2 linked regions of the Streptomyces liliifuscus genome follow. The protein of the gene in region 2 interacts with the protein of the main gene of each other region in a pairwise test. Links are inferred from orthologs where the notes say so. Each region holds a gene or a part of one and is shown on either strand. Other genes may lie near its edges.

What was found.
Region 1: the proteins of thrS (region 2) and rplA interact in binary tests that used the Escherichia coli proteins (3 or more experiments, as listed by UniProt). The link is inferred for Streptomyces liliifuscus from one-to-one orthologs.

What each region holds. Positions count from the first base shown.
Region 1 is NZ_CP066831.1:6,428,319-6,436,917, reverse strand. The notes cover bases 399-3,141. They hold rplA (50S ribosomal protein L1), read right to left. Parts: upstream 2,262-3,141; coding sequence 1,536-2,261; downstream 399-1,535. Other genes in these bases: nusG (transcription termination/antitermination protein NusG), read right to left, coding at 2,955-3,141; rplK (50S ribosomal protein L11), read right to left, coding at 2,339-2,773; JEQ17_RS27790 (hypothetical protein), read right to left, coding at 461-1,372. Outside these bases: JEQ17_RS27795 (DUF1396 domain-containing protein), read right to left, coding at 1-302; more of nusG, read right to left, coding at 3,142-3,836; preprotein translocase subunit SecE, read right to left, coding at 3,914-4,201; JEQ17_RS27760 (pyridoxal phosphate-dependent aminotransferase), read left to right, coding at 4,588-5,814; JEQ17_RS27755 (adenosine deaminase), read left to right, coding at 5,964-6,992; JEQ17_RS27750 (hypothetical protein), read right to left, coding at 6,937-7,656; JEQ17_RS27745 (UDP-N-acetylmuramate dehydrogenase), read right to left, coding at 7,761-8,599. UniProt on the Escherichia coli protein: One of the primary rRNA binding proteins, it binds very close to the 3'-end of the 23S rRNA. Forms part of the L1 stalk. It is often not seen in high-resolution crystal structures, but can be seen in cryo_EM and 3D reconstruction models.
Region 2 is NZ_CP066831.1:8,814,696-8,823,535, reverse strand. The notes cover bases 1,728-4,711. They hold thrS (threonine--tRNA ligase), read right to left. Parts: upstream 4,216-4,711; coding sequence 2,239-4,215; downstream 1,728-2,238. Other genes in these bases: JEQ17_RS38080 (hypothetical protein), read right to left, coding at 4,370-4,711; JEQ17_RS38090 (potassium channel family protein), read left to right, coding at 1,728-2,160. Outside these bases: JEQ17_RS38100 (hypothetical protein), read left to right, coding at 1-728; JEQ17_RS38095 (HIT family protein), read right to left, coding at 816-1,376; more of JEQ17_RS38090, read left to right, coding at 1,444-1,727; more of JEQ17_RS38080, read right to left, coding at 4,712-5,593; JEQ17_RS38075 (DUF4365 domain-containing protein), read right to left, coding at 5,590-6,156; JEQ17_RS38070 (3'-5' exonuclease), read left to right, coding at 6,325-7,050; JEQ17_RS38060 (SRPBCC family protein), read right to left, coding at 7,235-7,696; JEQ17_RS38055 (SCO7613 C-terminal domain-containing membrane protein), read left to right, coding at 7,796-8,840. UniProt on the Escherichia coli protein: Catalyzes the attachment of threonine to tRNA(Thr) in a two-step reaction: L-threonine is first activated by ATP to form Thr-AMP and then transferred to the acceptor end of tRNA(Thr). The rate-limiting step is amino acid activation in the presence of tRNA.

The sequences.
Region 1 (8,599 bases), 2.4 Mb from region 2 along the record:
TCCGCGCCCTGGTCGAGGGCGGTCATCTTCATGCTCATGGCGACGTCGGGCTTCATGCGCATCTGGGCATCGGCCTTGACGCGCCCCTCCTCAGGGGTCCTGCCGGTCATCCGGTAGCTGATGGAGGTGATGTCCTCCGTGTTCTTCGCCGCCTTGGCCACGGCCGCGGCGGGCGTCATCTTCGGCGACTCCTGGCTCGCGCTGTCCTTCGAACAGCCGACGGCACCCCCGGCGAGCACCAGCGCGGCGAGTGCCGCACCGGTCGTCCTACGACGCACGGATCCGCGCACAGAAAACTTCATGGTTCCCCCCAAGGAACAGATGAGCGACTCACAGACAGGGCGCGAGCGTATCCCAGAGGGACTCGGCCAGTCCTCCGAGTTCCTTGAGGCCCATGTGAACAGCCGGGACGCCTGGGACGCCTGGGTGGCGCCCCCACCTGTGTCCCGTACGAGAGCTCTCAAGCCGCCGGCTGAGTCTGCATCAGGTCCTTGAAGTCGGCGGTGTCACCGGCCGGGGGCTCCTCGGTGGAGACCTTCACGCCGTAGTCGCTGTAGAACGCCGTCGAGGACATCGAGCCGGTCGCCAGCTCGCCCTTCTCGACCTTCTTGACCAGCAGATCCTCGTCGTTGACCCATATGTCGATGGTCTCGGTGGTGACTCCGGCCTGTTCCAGCTGGCGCTTCATGTCGGCCAGTTGGTCCGCGGTGAGGTTCGAGCTCTCACCCGCGAGGTCCGCCACGTCGACCGTGCCCGAGTAGTGCGTGGTGTTCTCGCCGCGCACCTTCTCCTCGCCGACCTTCTTGACGTCCCCGGAGGCCAGCAGGAGCTTCACCGACTGGTTCGGCGTGGTGTTCTGCATCTGGTCCTTCATGTACGCGCCCGATCCGCCGGCGAGGTCCGCCAGGTCGTCGTACGCGTACTTGATCCAGTGCTTGCCGCCGGACTGCTCGGCGAACTTGTCGCCCATCTTCGCGTAGTAGGCGTCCGGCAGATAGCGGGCCTCCATGGAGGTGGTGCCCAGCTGGCGCATCTGGTCGGCCATCGTGCCGCCGGTGTACGTGATCGTCAGGGTGCCGGTGAGGCCGTCGGACCAGCCGAGGGCGCCGTCCGCCTCCATGGACATCATCGTGCCCATGGTCGTGGTGGACTCGACCTTGGCGGAGTCGGCCTTGTCGGTGGACTTCTCGACGGAGCGCAGGGCCACGATCGGGTTCGCCTGCGTCTTGGCCTTGCCGGCCGCCTTGTCGCCCCCGCCGGAACTCCCGCCCGAGCCCCCTTCGGAGTCCGAGCCGCTACAGGCCGCGACCCCCGTCAGCGCGGCGGCCATCGCGATCGAGACAGTCGCGCGTCGCACGGCAGTGCTCTTCATTCGTCCCCCTATGCGATTCCTGTGCCTTGCACGCTAGCGCAGGGCACTGACACCCGGTCCGGAAACGGGCATCTGACAAAGAGGGACGGGCCCCGCACCTCGAAAGGTTGCGGGGCCCGTCCTGGAATCGCGTGTGCGACGCGGCTGCCGGTGAGCGTCAGGCTCAGACGGCGGCCGGGTCCTCCTCGACGAGGAGGTTGCGGGTGCGGTTCGGGTCGAGCGGGATGCCGGGGCCGATCGTGGTGCTGATCGCGGCCTTCCGGATGTAGCGACCCTTGGCGGCGGACGGCTTCAGACGGAGGATCTCCTCCAGCGCGGCGCCGTAGTTCTCCACCAGCTGGGTCTCGTCGAACGAGGTCTTGCCGATGATGAAGTGCAGGTTCGAGTGCTTGTCGACGCGGAACTCGATCTTGCCGCCCTTGATCTCGGTCACGGCCTTGGCCACGTCCGGGGTCACGGTGCCGGTCTTCGGGTTCGGCATCAGACCACGCGGGCCGAGGACACGGCCCAGGCGGCCGACCTTGCCCATGAGGTCCGGGGTGGCAACGACGGCGTCGAAGTCCAGACGGCCCTTCGCCACCTCGTCGATGAGTTCGTCGGAGCCGACGATGTCGGCGCCCGCGGCGGTCGCTGCCTCGGCACGGTCACCGGTCGCGAAGACCAGGACCCGGGCGGTCTTACCGGTGCCGTGCGGGAGGTTCACGGTGCCACGGACCATCTGGTCGGCCTTGCGCGGGTCGACACCCAGGCGGAAGGCGACCTCGACGGTGCCGTCGAACTTGCTCGTGGAGGTCTCCTTGGCGAGACGGACGGCCTCGAGCGGGGCGTACTGCTTGTCCCGGTCGATCTTGGCGTCCGCAGCGCGGAGAGACTTGCTGCGCTTGCTCACTACTGCTCCTGTGTGTTCTGAGGAGTCGTGGTGTGGGCCGAGCAGGCCCTGCCACGGTCTTTCCTACGGGGTGGAGGTCAGCCCTCGACCGTGATGCCCATGGAACGGGCGGTGCCGGCGATGATCTTCGACGCGGCGTCCAGGTCGTTGGCGTTCAGGTCGGGCATCTTCGTGGTGGCGATCTCGCGGACCTGCGCCTGGGTGATCTTGGCGACCTTGGTCTTGTGCGGCTCGCCGGAGCCCTTCTCCACGCCCGCGGCCTTGAGGATCATCTTCGCGGCCGGCGGGGTCTTGGTGATGAAGGTGAAGGAGCGGTCTTCGTAGACCGTGATCTCCACCGGGATCACCCAGCCACGCTGCGACTCGGTCGCGGCGTTGTAGGCCTTGCAGAACTCCATGATGTTGACGCCGTGCTGGCCCAGTGCGGGGCCGACCGGCGGCGCCGGGTTGGCCGCACCGGCCTGGATCTGGAGCTTGATGAGCCCCGTGACCTTCTTCTTCTTGGGAGGCATTGCTCTCTCCGGGTCCTAGTGAGAGTTTTCAGCCGCCGATCCGGATCATCCGGACGGAGGCATACCGCACAACGATAACGGGTATCTGTGTGCGGCCAAAAACCGAGCAGGTCAGACAGGCTGTGAAGGCCCGTCTGACCTGGTCGGAGGCGTGTGTTCCGGAAGATCGTCCCGCGAGGGGTCAGTTCTTCTGGATCTGGTCGAAGCTCAGCTCGACCGGGGTCTCGCGGCCGAAGATCTCGACGAGGCCCTTGACCTTCTTCGAGTCGGCGTTGATCTCGTTGATGGTCGCCTGCAGCGTCGCGAACGGGCCGTCGGTGACGGTGACCGAGTCGCCCACCTCGAAGTCCAGCACCTGGACCTCGAGCTTGCGGGACGGAGCCGGCTTGCCCTCGGCCTCGGCGGCCTCGCGGGCGGCCTTCTCCTCGGCCTCTGGGGCGAGCATCTTGACGATCTCGTCCAGCGTCAGCGGGTACGGGTCGTACGCGTTGCCCACGAAGCCGGTGACTCCGGGGGTGTTGCGGACGACGCCCCAGGACTCGTTCGTCAGGTCCATGCGCACCAGCACGTAGCCGGGGAGCTTGTTCTGACGGACGGTCTTGCGCTCGCCGTTCTTGATCTGCGCGACCTCTTCCTGCGGCACCTCGGCCGCGAAGATGAAGTCCTCGACGTTCAGGGAGACGGCACGCTGTTCGAGGTTCGTCTTCACGCGGTTCTCGTAACCCGCGTACGTGTGGATGACGTACCACTCGCCGGGCAGCCTGCGGAGCTCCTCGCGGAGGGCCACGACGGGGTCGACCGGCTCGGCCTCTTCTTCGGGCTCTTCGAGCTTCTCGGCTTCTTCGGCCTCGTCGGAGACGGCCGGCTCGTCGACGTCCACGTCGGCCTCGACGTCCTCACCGGACTCGTCCTCGACGTGCAGGGCAGCCTCTTCGGCGGCCTCGCCGGCCTCGGCGTCGGCAGCCTCGACCTCGTCCTCGACGTCCGCGCCCTCGACGATGTCGAGCTCGTCGTCAACGGACTCGACCGACTCGCCGGCGTCGTTCAGGTTCGGGTCAGACACGGTGGCTGCTTCTTCCTGGATCATGGGGGTGGAACACGCGAAAGCGGGCGCCGGGTACGGCGCCCTTCGCGCTTGGCTCAGCCGAATACGTACTTGGCGGCCTTGTCGAGTCCGAAGTCAATCAGAGTCACCAGACCGATCATGATGACCACGAACACAATCACCACTGTGGTGTACGTCGTCAGCTGATTCCGGGTCGGCCAGACTACCTTGCGGAGTTCCGCGACGATCTGGCGGTAGAAGAGGGCAAGGCGCTTCAGCGGGCCCTTCTTGGCACGCTTACCGCCCTTGCGGCCCTTCTTCTGGGACTCCGGCGCCTCATCCTGGGCATCAGGCATGTCGATGGAGCCCACGGCGTCCGTCACTCGTCCTCACCTGATTCCGGGTCGTGGCCGTGCCGCGCCCGGGTATGAGCCGCACGGCGGTGCAATGCAGTACGTACATGCGCACACATCCTGGCGAAAGGAGTGTGTAGCAGGGCCGGAGGGACTTGAACCCCCAACCGCTGGTTTTGGAGACCAGTGCTCTACCAATTGAGCTACGACCCTTTGTTTCCCCAACAACGTACCGCATCCGCCCGGGTGCTCGGTGTGCACCGGGTGGGCGCGGCCGGTGAAGGCCAACGAGGTGAGAGTGTACGTGGTCGACGGCCGGTCGTCGAACAGAAAGTGTCCGTAAGGACTTTGTCGGCCGGTGCTCAGTCTGTGAAACCCGTGTGCCGGAGAGGTTTCGTGTCTGGAACGATGGGCCCATGAGCGCTGCAACCCCTCCCACCGAGCGCCGGGTCTCCGCCCGGGTCGGTGCGATCTCCGAGTCCGCCACCCTCGCCGTGGACGCCAAGGCCAAGGCCCTCAAGGCCGCAGGACGTCCGGTGATCGGCTTCGGCGCCGGTGAGCCCGACTTCCCGACCCCGGGCTACATCGTCGAGGCCGCCATCGAGGCCTGCAAGAACCCGAAGTACCACCGGTACACGCCGGCCGGCGGCCTTCCCGAGCTGAAGGCTGCGATCGTCGCCAAGACGCTGCGCGATTCCGGCTACGAGGTTGACGCCTCCCAGGTCCTGGTGACCAACGGCGGCAAGCAGGCCATCTACGAGGCGTTCGCCGCGATCCTCGACCCGGGCGACGAGGTCATCGTCCCGGCGCCCTACTGGACGACGTACCCGGAGTCGATCCGTCTCGCCGGCGGTGTCCCGGTCGAGGTCGTCGCGGACGAGACGACCGGCTACCGCGTCTCGGTCGAGCAGCTGGAGGCGGCCCGTACGGAGAAGACGAAGGTCGTCCTCTTCGTGTCGCCGTCCAACCCGACGGGTGCGGTCTACAGCGCCGAGGACACCGAGGCCATCGGCCGCTGGGCCGTCGAGCACGGTCTGTGGGTGCTGACGGACGAGATCTACGAACACCTGGTCTACGGGGACGCGAAGTTCACCTCCCTCCCGGCGGTCCTGCCGGAGCTGCGCGACAAGTGCATCGTGGTCAACGGCGTCGCGAAGACATACGCGATGACCGGCTGGCGTGTCGGGTGGATCATCGGCCCGAAGGACGTGGTGAAGGCCGCGACGAACCTCCAGTCGCACGCCACGTCGAACGTGTCGAACGTCGCCCAGGCCGCCGCCATCGCCGCCGTCTCCGGCGACCTGACGGCCGTCGCCGAGATGCGCGAGGCCTTCGACCGCCGCCGCAAGACCATTGTGCGGATGCTCAACGAGATCGACGGCGTGCTCTGCCCGGAGCCCGAGGGCGCCTTCTACGCGTACCCCTCGGTGAAGGCCCTCATCGGCAAGGAGATCCGCGGCAAGCGCCCGCAGAACTCCGTCGAGCTGGCCGCGCTGATCCTGGAGGAGGCCGAGGTCGCGGTCGTCCCGGGCGAGGCTTTCGGCACGCCGGGCTATCTCCGGCTCTCGTACGCGCTGGGTGACGAGGACCTCGTCGAGGGCGTCTCGCGGATCCAGAAGCTGCTGTCCGAGGCCAAGGACTGAACCTCCTCACCGTGAGTGGGGTAAGAAGCGGGCCGCCTCCCAGGGAGGCGGCCCGCTTCTTCGTGTCCTGGTTCGTGTCTCAGTGCGAGCAAGACCACGTTCAGGGAAAGCGCTACCGATACGGACTCGGCGTACGGCAGGATCCTGGAATGGAGCACGTACGTGAGGTCTCTGAGCTGCCCAAAGCTCATCTGCACCTGCATTTCACCGGGTCGATGCGAATCACCACTCTGCTGGAACTCGCCGACAAGCACGGGATCCACCTTCCCGACGCGCTGACCAGCGGGGAGCCACCGAAACTGCGGGCCACCGACGAGCGCGGCTGGTTCCGCTTCCAGCGGCTGTACGACGCGGCGCGGTCGTGCCTCAGAGATCCCGAGGACATCCAGCGGCTGGTGCGGGAGGCCGCCGAGGAGGACCTCAAGGACGGCTCGGGGTGGCTGGAGATCCAGGTCGACCCGACCTCGTACGCGCCCCGGCTGGGCGGGCTGATCCCGGCGCTGGAGATCATCCTGGACGCCGTGGACTCGGCCGTGCGCGAGACCGGGCTCGGGATGCGGGTCCTGGTGGCCGCGAACCGGATGAAGCATCCGCTGGACGCCCGCACGCTGGCCCGGCTGGCCGTGCGGTACGCGGACCGCGGCATCGTCGGCTTCGGGCTCTCCAACGACGAGCGGCGCGGTATGGCGCGGGACTTCGACCGGGCCTTCGCCATCGCGCGTGAGGGCGGGCTGCTGGCCGCGCCGCACGGCGGCGAACTGACGGGCCCGGCGTCCGTCCGTGACTGCCTGGACGACCTGCACGCCTCGCGGATCGGACACGGGGTGCGGGCGGCCGAGGACCCGTGGCTCCTGAAGCGGCTCGCGGACCGGGGCATCACCTGTGAGGTCTGCCCGGCGTCGAACGTCGCTCTCGGCGTGTACGAAAAGCCGGAGGACGTCCCCCTGCGCACGCTCTTCGAGGCGGGGGTCCCGTTGGCGCTCGGCGCGGACGACCCGCTGCTGTTCGGCTCGCGGCTGGCGGCCCAATACGACATCGCGCGCCAATATCACGCCTTCACGGACGCCGAACTGGCCGAGCTCGCACGGCAGTCGGTACGGGGTTCTGCGGCCCCGCAGGACATCAAGGCGAAGCTGCTGTCCGGGATCGACGACTGGCTGAGCGCCCCGGTCGCCTGAAGTGCGCGTAGGGCGGATACGCCTGGAAGCCGATGTCCAGTTCCGTGTGACGTCCCCGGCTCAGGGGCAGGTGTGTCGTGAGCGAGGTGACCAGCACGTCGTATCCCTTGGCGGCCCTCTTGTGGCGCGGGCCGAAGCCGGCCGCGACCTCCAGCTGGACGGACGCCGAGGCGAAGGTGTCCCGGGCGCCGAAGAGGAACAGTGTCCGGGCGTGCACGGCGGGGCGGATCCGGTCGACGGGGTCCAGGCGCTCCCAGCGTTGCTCCCAGCGCGCCTGCCAGGCCGCGGCGTGGTCCGCGGTGCGCTGTTCGTCGGTGCGGACGGTGCCCGGGGTGCCCCGGGTCAGCCCGCGGCGCAGCGACGGCCACACGGAGGGCCGCAGGCCCAGTGACCGGTGGGCGAGGACGAGGTCGACCGGCACTCCGGGCGCGTACGTCCTGGGCACGCTGTCGCGCAGCGGGACGTGGACGACCGTGTGCCGGGAGTACGCGGCGAACGAGAACAGCGCGGCGAGGCGGGCCAGTCCGTCGTGGTCGCCGACCAGATAGCCCCAGCCCCGCAAGGGGTCGCTGAGCGTGGTGTGGCGCAGCGCGGGGCGCGGCTGGACCACCCGGAACGCGTACCGGCCGGCGCTCGGCCGGAACTCGTCGCCCCTCAGCCGCACAGGAGTTCTCTCATGGCCCCAGGGTGATCGCCGGGCCGGGCGACCGGCAAGCGAAATATCCCGCCGCCGCGCTCGGGGGCGGCGGGCGCACCCCGGGGGGTGCCTCAGAGGCTGACGCCGACCGTCACCGGTTCGTTGACGAGCGTGATCCCGAAGGCGGCGTGGACGCCCGCGACGACCTCGCGGGCGAGCGCGAGGAGGTCCTCCGTGGTGGCCTCGCCGCGGTTGGTGAGGGCCAGGGTGTGCTTGGTGGAGATGCGGGCGGGGCCGGTGCCGTAGCCCTTGGTGAAGCCGGACTTGTCGATCAGCCAGGCCGCGGAGGTCTTGGTGTGCCCGTCGCCCGCCGGGTACGCGGGTGGGAGCACGCCGTCACCCAGGCGCTCCTCCACGCGCGCGTGGAACACGGCGAACTCCTCGTGGGTGAGGATCGGGTTGGTGAAGAACGAGCCGGCCGACCAGGTGTCGTGGTCCTCCGGGTCGAGCACCATGCCCTTGCCGGAGCGCAGCTCCAGGACGGTCTCGCGGGCCTTCTCCAGCGGCACGCGGTCGCCGGGCTCGACACCGAGGGCCCGGGCCGTCTCGGCGTACTTGATCGGCGCGGACAGCCCGGAGGCGTTCTCCAGGTCGAAGCGGACGCGCAGCACGACGAAGCGCTCGGGGTCGGCCTTGAAACGGCTGTGGCGGTACGAGAAGGCGCACTCGGCGTTCGCGACGGTGACCGTCTCACGGGTCCGCCGGTCGTAGGCGATCACTTCGGTGATCGTCGACGACACCTCCTGGCCGTACGCCCCCACGTTCTGGATGGGTGTCGCGCCCGCGGAGCCCGGGATTCCGGCGAGGCACTCGATGCCCGCGAGACCGGCCTCGACGGTGCGGGCGACGGCGTCGGTCCACACCTCGCCTGCGGCCAGCTCCAGCTTCGTACCGTCGAGGGCGAAGCCGC
Region 2 (8,840 bases):
AGCGCGGCCCGCTCAACACCGGTGGCTTCCCGCGCCCTTCGATAAAGCACTGGGTGGTCACCCCCATCGGGGAGAACGCGGGTTCGGTGTCCCGGCCGGGCGGTACGGACGTGGACGCGTACCAGGTGAAGAACCACGCCATCCAGGACATCTGCAACAAGCAGCAGTTCGGCAGCGGCGACCGGCACTACCTCGGCATCCAGTGGACGCTCTGGGACGGCCAGTTGGTCATCACCATGCTGATCACGGTGACCGTGCTGCACGAGACCCTGCGCATCGAGGTCACCGGCCACGCGCTCGGACCCGTGCACCCGCTGTTCACGACCAAGCCCTCGGCGAAGACGAAGCAGATCGCGAAGTCCTTCAAGCCCTGGGAGACCCGCTCCAAGAAGCTGCCGCTCGTCGAGACCGACGAGGTGGTGCGCCTCGCGGTGCGCGCCCCGATCACCTGGTACCCGCCGCTGCTCAACTGGCTCGGCGGCAGCCTGGCGCTCCCGGAGCCGTTCGGCCTGCGGCACGCGTGGGCCGATCAGCCCTGGCGGCACCGCTTCATGGCCGACGACGCGCTGCGGGCCGCCACGCCCGTCCTGCGCGTGGTGCACGCGGCGTCCATCAAGGTCCTCAAGGAGAACGGCGTCAACACGGAGAAGTTCGGCAACCGCTCGTCGTTCCTGAGCACGGCGATCCAGGACGCGTCACCAAGGAAGGCAGACGTCTACGACGCGTGAGCCCCCGGCGGTTCGGCGGGTCGGGTGCGTTGTGTTGTGCGGGTCGTGGGGGCTGGGCGCGCAGTTCCCCGCGCCCCTTGAGGGGGCTCAGGCCGTCGGCCAGGCTTCCGCGAGCATCTTCCTCGTGTCCGCCAGCAGTTGGGGCAGCACCCGCGTGTGGCCGACCACCGGCATGAAATTGGTGTCGCCGCCCCAGCGGGGCACGATGTGCTGATGCAGGTGGGCGGCGATCCCGGCGCCCGCGACCGTGCCCTGGTTCATCCCGATGTTGAACCCGTGCGCACCGGAGGCGGCCCGCAGCGCGGTCATCGCCTGCTTCGTCAGCTCGCCCAGCTCGGCGGTCTCCGGGACGGTCAGGTCGGTGTAGTCCGCGACATGCCGGTAGGGCACGACCATCAGGTGCCCGCCGTTGTACGGGTACAGGTTGAGCACCGCGTAGACCTGCTCGCCACGCTTGATCACGAGCCCGTCCTCGTCGGACTTGGCCGGGATCGAGCAGAAGGGGCAGCCGTCGTCGGCCCCGGGACCGGTGGGCTTGTTCTCGCCCTGGATGTACGCCATCCGGTGGGGCGTCCACAGGCGCTGGAACGCGTCCTGTGTGCCGACTCCGATCTGCTGCTCCGGCTCACTCGTCATGTGGTGCAGCATATGGCTTCGCCCGTTCGCGGCGTGTCGCCGGGTACCACGTGAAAGGGCCTCCGGCCAAGCTGAGCCGATGGACGACGACAGCCGCACGGCCCGCTGGGAACACCGCGCCGAGGTCCCGCTCGCCGTGGCCTCGGTACTGTTCCTCACCGCGTACGCGATCCATGTCCTCGCCCACGGCCTGCCCGGGCCGTGGCGGGACCTGTGTCTCGCGGTGACCCTGGCGAGCTGGGCGGTGTTCGCCGTCGACTACGCCGTCCGCTGGCGGCTCAGTGGCCAGGGCCACCGCTTCGTACGGACGCACTGGCTGGACACGATCGTCCTGGCCCTGCCCCTCCTGCGCCCCCTGCGCGTGGTCAGGGTCTACGAGGCCGTCCAGCGCCGGCAGGGACGCCCGCGGCTCACTCTGCACGCGCGCGTGATCACGTACGCGGGTCTCTCGGTGGCCCTGCTCGGCTTCGCGGGCGCGCTCGCCGTGTACCAGCAGGAGCACGCGGCACCGGGCGCGACGATCCGTACCTTCGGCGACGCGGTGTGGTGGACCTGCGCCACGCTCGCGACCGTGGGATACGGCGACGTGACTCCCGTGACGGCCGCCGGACGCGTGATCGCGGTGGGCCTGATGGCCTGCGGGCTCGCGCTGCTCGGCGCGGTGACCGGGTCGTTCTCGGCGTGGCTGCTGCAGGTCTTCTCCAGCGAGGACGAGCGCCGGGCAGCAGCCCCCGTGCCGTACGAGCGTCCGGCGGCGGCCCCCGCGCGGCACGACGAGAGGCCCCCGGAAAGCTGAGCTCTCCGGGGGCCTCCGGGCGCCTTCGGGACCGTAGGGCCGGGCGCTCGCGTGCGGGGATCGGGCCCGCGTCCGCGATCAGACCTGTACCCGCTCCTCGACCGTCTTCGCGATCTTCGCGATGGCCTCGTCGAGCGGGATGCCGTTCTCCTGGGAGCCGTCGCGGTAGCGGAAGGAGACGGCGCCGTTGGCCATGTCCTCGTCGCCCGCGATGACCATGAACGGCACCTTCTGCTTCTGGGCGTTGCGGATCTTCTTCTGCATACGGTCCGAGGACGAGTCGACCTCGACCCGCAGCCCCTTCTTCTTCGCGTCGGCGGCGAACTTGTGCAGGTAGTCCACGTGCGCGTCGCCGATCGGGATGCCGACCGCCTGGACGGGCGCCAGCCATGCCGGGAACGCGCCCGCGTAGTGCTCGAGGAGGACCGCGAAGAAGCGCTCGATCGACCCGAACAGCGCTCGGTGGATCATCACCGGCCGCTGCTTGGTGCCGTCGGGGCCCGTGTACTCCAGGTCGAACCGCTCGGGCAGGTTGAAGTCGAGCTGCACGGTCGACATCTGCCAGGTGCGACCGATCGCGTCCTTGGTCTGGACGGAGATCTTCGGGCCGTAGAACGCGGCGCCGCCCGGGTCCGGGACCAGCGGGAGACCTTGCTTCTCGGCCACCTGCCGCAGCGTCTCGGTGGCCTCCTCCCAGATCTCGTCGGAGCCGACGAACTTCTCCGGGTCCTTGGTGGACAGCTCCAGGTAGAAGTCGGTCAGACCATAGTCCCGCAGCAGGCCGAGGACGAAGGTGAGCGTCTTGTCGAGCTCCTCCGCCATCTGCTCCTTGGTGCAGTAGATGTGCGCGTCGTCCTGCGTGAAGCCCCGGGCACGGGTCAGACCGTGCACGACGCCCGACTTCTCGTACCGGTACACGGTCCCGAACTCGAAGAGGCGCAGCGGCAGTTCACGGTAGGAACGGCCACGCGCGTCGAAGATCAGGTTGTGCATCGGGCAGTTCATGGGCTTGAGGTAGTAGTCCACGCCCTCGTCGAGCTGCATGGGCGGGTACATGCCGTCGGCGTACCAGTCCAGGTGGCCCGAGGTCTCGAAGAGCTTCCCCTTGGTGGCGTGCGGGGTGTAGACGAACTCGTAGCCCTCTTCCTCGTGGCGGCGCCGCGAGTAGTCCTCCATGACCCGGCGGACGACGCCGCCCTTGGGGTGGAAGACGGCCAGGCCGGAACCGATCTGCTCCGGGATGGAGAACAGGTCCAGCTCGCTGCCGAGCTTGCGGTGGTCGCGCTTCTCGGCCTCGGCGAGGAACTCCAGGTGCGCCTTCAGCTCGTCCTTCGACGGCCACGCGGTGCCGTAGATGCGCTGGAGCATCGGGTTCTTCTCGCTGCCGCGCCAGTAGGCGGCGGCGTTGCGCATCAGCTTGAACGCCGGGATGTTCCGGGTGGTCGGCAGGTGCGGACCGCGGCAGAGGTCCTTCCAGCACAGGTCACCGGTCTTGGCGTCGAGGTTGTCGTAGATCGTCAGCTCGCCGCCGCCGACCTCGACGTCCGCGCCGTCGTCGGTCGACGCGGAGCCCTTGATGCCGATCAGTTCCAGCTTGTACGGCTCCGAGGCCAGCTCCTCACGGGCGGCCTCGTCGGTGACCACACGGCGGGAGAAGCGCTGCCCCCGCTTCTGGATCTCCTGCATCTTCTTCTCGATGGCCTTGAGATCCTCGGGCGTGAAGGGCTTCTCCACGTCGAAGTCGTAGTAGAAACCGTCCTTGACCGGCGGGCCGATGCCCAGCTTGGCCTCGGGGAACAGCTCCTGCACGGCCTGCGCCATGACGTGCGCCGTGGAGTGGCGCAGGATGTTGAGACCGTCCTCGGAGGAGATCTCCACGCTCTCGACGGTCTCGCCGTCCTTCACCTCGTACGCGAGGTCCTTGAGCTCGCCCGCCACACGGGCCGCGACGATGGTGCGCTCACCGGCGAAGAGCTCGGCCGCCGTAGTGCCCGTCGTCACCACGCGCTCTTCCCGCTCGGAATCGCGTTGGATGATCACACGGACGTCTGACACCGGACTCTCCTGCCTGAAGGGAAACGCGCGCGGTCGTCTGGTGCACGCGTAATACAAGGGCGATCGTACCGAGCCCGGGGCACCCCTCGCGAAACGGTTCCCTCTCCCCCGCCCTCCGCCGTCCCACGCGCGCTGCACGCTTCCGCGGGGAACGTCAGTCCCCGCTGCACGCCTCCTCGAAGAAGTCGAGGTTCTCCTGCAGCGACTTCATCAGCCGGTCCCGCTCCGCCTCGTCGACCTGCACGGGTGCCACCCCGGACGCCCCGGTCAGCCGCCGGAATCCGCCCCGGCTCTCCAGCCGCCCGTGCACCCGCACCGGCAGCCCGACGAGATGGGCGTGCCCCGCTATCCGGTACGACTCCTCGTCGAGCATCATCCGTACGTGCGGGACCTCGGCCCCGGCGATGACCCGCAGCCGTACGCTCCCCTCGCCGCGCGGTCCCGACCTGCGCATCCGCACCACGGCTCCGGTGACGCGCACGGGCACGGAGGGTTCCTCGCGCAGATAGCGGGCGCCGGCCTCGCGGAGCGCGGGCAGGTCGCCGGGCGAGAACTCGACGGGTTCGGCGGGCGTGGCACACCCTTCGGGCACACCGGCCGCGGGCGCCCACTCGACGGCGATCCGGGCACCCTCGGTGCCGCGCACCAGGGACGCCAACGCCTCGGTGAGCTCATGGCTCACGCCCGCCTCGACGGCCCCGTCGAAGGCGTCCATGCCACCGGTCGCGCGCTTGTAGTCGATGGCCTCGCGGGCCGCGTACAACGCCTGGTGAAGGCGGACGGCGAGCGGCCGGCCGGTGGCGACCGGCACGAAGGCGGTGAGCTGCCGGCCGCCGGGGGCGGCTCCGACGAGCACGTTCTCCAGGGACGCGGCGGCGGGCCTGCGGTGGCGGGCGCCGTAGTAGCCGGCCCGCGCACGCGCGGCGAGGGCGCCCGCGAGGAGCATCTGCCGTGCCGCCGTGCGCAGTTGTTCCTCGACGGTCCACGGCGAGACGCCGACGGGACCCGTCGGTACATCGCGCCACCAGCGGATCTCGTCGCTGGGCACGGCGAGGCCGACCAGGACGTCACGGGCGGAGGGCGAGGCGCTGCGGGACAGCGCGACGAGGGCTTCGGCGAGAAGGTCCTCGCTGTCGGGGAAGGCCCGGCTCTCCGGTACCAGCAGGCTGGTGCCGGAGCCGCCGGGCCCTGGTGGGGTCCAGCGGCCGTACCGTCCGGGGGCTCCGCCGCGGCGCTGCCAGCCGTGCCGGTGCAGGAGCGCACCGAGGACGGCCGGGTCGACCTGGTCGGGCCGGGGTGGCTGGTCCCAGAGCCCCGGGGTCTCGACGGGGTGGGGCCTGACGGGGCGTAGGGGCTCGTCTGTGGGGCGGTGCGTCACGGTCTGCCTCCCGTTCCGACCCGCGTCATGATCTCGCAGAGCGCGCGGTCGTCGAAGACGCGAGAGGTCGGAATCCGCACGGTGGTCCTGCGCCGGCCGGTGATCCGGTGTCCGGCGAGGTTGATCCAGTAGCAGCAGTGCCGCAGATCGAGGCGGTCGTGGCCGGCGCGCAGCCAGTCGTCCTGCGATCTGGGCACCAGCATCACGACCAGTATTTTGTGCACCGAGACCGGGGTGCGGGCCAGCTTCTCCAGGTGGGCGTTGTCGAGCGTGAAGGAGAAGGCAGGGCCCGGCGGGTTCGGCGGGATCTGGTACGTGCACTTGAGCTGCACCTTGATGGTGACTTCGTCGTCGACCGTGTGCCCGGGGGCGCTGTGGCTGACGTGCCAGTCGATGCCGTTGTCCGGAAAGGGCTGGGACAGGGAACAGCCCGCGGCCGCCGCGACCGCGTGCAGATAACCGACCTGCAGTGTCTCCATGCACGCCGTGGTGGCCAGTGAGCCGCGATGCGGTGCCGTCCTCTGGGGCAGCAGCCCGCCCTGCTCGGGCTGCGCGAGCGCCATGTCCAACAGCCTTCCGAATCAGGTGAATCCCCGCTGCGGGCCGCTGAACTGCAAAGACCCGTACCTCTGTTGTCTCCTTCCGGCGTACGGCGCAAACAGCCCGGGTATCACAAAAAGGGCAGGGGACGGCGCGTCAACTGCCGAAGGTGAACGAGGAGTTGTGTGCGTATGACGTGCTGGTACGAGGGCCCCTTGACCGCGTTCGACACCGAGACGACGGGTGTGGACGTGGAGACCGACCGGATCGTGTCGGCCGCCGTCGTCGTCCAGGACGCTCCCGGAAGCCGCCCGCGCGTGCGCCGCTGGCTGGTGAATCCGGGGGTTCCGGTGCCCGAGGGGGCCACGGCGATTCACGGGCTGACGGATGAGCATCTCCGGCTCAACGGCCGCTGGCCGTCGCCGGTGATGGACGAGATAGTCAGGGAACTGGCCGAGCAGAGCGCGGCGGGACGCCCGCTCGTGGTGATGAACGCGCCCTTCGATCTGACGCTCCTGGACCGGGAGTTGCGCAGGCACCGGGCATCCTCCCTGGACCACTGGTTCGAGACCGTGCCGTTGCGCGTCCTCGACCCGCGGGTCCTCGACAAACACCTGGACCGCTACCGCAAGGGCCGCCGCACGCTCACGGACCTCTGCGCGCACTACGGCGTGGAGCTGACGGGAGCACATGACGCGGCGGCCGACGCACAGGCCTCGCTGGAGGTCGTAAGGGCGGTCGGGCGCCGTTTCGCGACGCGTCTCGAACGGCTCTCGGCGGCCGAGCTGCACACGCTGCAGGCCGTCTGGCACGCGGCCCAGGCGCGCGGCCTCCAGGCGTGGTTCGCGCGCAGCGGCACGGAGGAGGCGGTCGATCCTGCGTGGCCGCTGCGCCCCGAACTGTCGGCGGCGGCCTGAGCCGCAACCCGTCGGCAGCGAACAAAAAAGCCGGTCCGTCTGTGACGGACCGGCCTTTCCCGGTGGGCGATACTGGGTTCGAACCAGTGACCTCTTCGGTGTGAACGAAGCGCTCTCCCACTGAGCTAATCGCCCGGGAACGCACTGAACAATACAGGTCTCCTCGCGTTTCCTTCAAACCGCTTCACGGTTCGCGCGAAGGGGTGCCGCGAAGGTACGCGACCAGGCCCTTCCGTCCGGCCCGCATCATCAGCGCGTGGTTGGCGCGGAACGCGGCCCGTCCGGGCACGGCGAGCCGCCTCAGCAGCGGCTTGGTCACCTGGACCTCCTGGTCGTAGCGGGCGCGGGTGCCGGTCCCTTCGGTGGCGAGGGTCCACCGCGCCCAGCCGTCCACGTCGCCGGTCATCACGATCTCCAGGACCCCGGCCGCCGGATCGCGCCTCACCTCGCGCCCGGTGAACACCAGGTCGTACGGCAGCACCGAGCGGATGCGCAGGACGCCGCTGCTCGCGTCGAGAGGCGTCACCTCGCGCACCTGCGGCCACCAGCGCGGATAGCGTTCGACGTCGGCCAGCGCGTCGTAGACCTCGCCGAGCGGGGCGGCGAGACTCCACAGGCTGCGGAAGCGGTAGTGCGTCCAGTCCATGCGCCGAGTCTGCCGGTCCGCGGCCCGGCCGGTGAGCGGACCCGGCACGTCCACGCCTCGGGGTGTCCGGATCTGAGTACGTCCTGAGTACGTGCGCTCATGCCGTACGGCGTGACCCGGACCACACTCCGAAGCATGACGAACATTCCGCCACCGGCCGAGGAGTTGCGGATCCTCGACCACGAGCTGCGGCAACTGGACGCGCGCAGGGCCCAGCTGCTGGCCCGCCGGTCCTGGCTGCTCGGCGTGCTCCGGTCGGCCAAGACTCCGGCCCCGGCCTGGGGTCCGGTCCAGTCACCGGCCCAGGCACCGGCACAGACCCCGGCCGTCTGGTCGGCACCCGCACCCCACCCCCGGCGGCCCGAGGCCACGGCTCCCGGCGTCCAGAACGTACTGCTCGTGCTCGGCGGCGTCCTGCTGACCGTCGCGGCGATCGCGTTCACGCTGGTCAGCTGGGGGCACATGGGCATCGCGGGACGGGCGGCGGTCCTCGGCGCGGTCACCTTCGCCGCGCTCGCCGCGCCCGTGCCGCTGCTGAGGCGCGGGCTCCGCTCGACGGCCGAATCGGTGGCGGGCCTCGGCCTGGTACTGACGGTGCTCGACGCCTACGCCCTGCACGAGGTCGCCCTCCCGGAGGTGGACGGCACCGGGTACGCGGCCGCCGCGACCGCGCTCCTGGCCGTGCTGTGGGCGGCCTACGGGCGCTCGCTCGGCGCCCTGCGTCTGCCGCTCCCGGCGGCGATGGCGACAGCTCAACTCCCGCTGCTGCTCTGGGTGATGGCGGCTGACGCGGGACATCACACGATCACGGCGGCGCTGCTGGTGACGGCCGCGTTCGACACGGTCGTGGCCCTCTCGGTGTCCGTGCGGTCCGTACGTGTCGTCGCCTCCGTCGGCGCGTACGGGACGGGCGCCTGGGGCGTTCTGGCGGCCGGCTGGCTCTCGTGGGAGGCCACCGGTCCGAGCGCCGCCGCCCGTGCGGCGGCGCTCCTCGCCCTCGCCGCAGCGATCGCGCTGGGGGCCGCGTGGCGTGCCCCCGCCGCGCAGGCCGCCCCCGGTCTCTCCTTGACCGGCGGCCTGATCACCGTCGCCGCGGCGGGCGGCGTGCTCCGCTCGATGCTGCCCGACTCCTGGACCGTTCCGG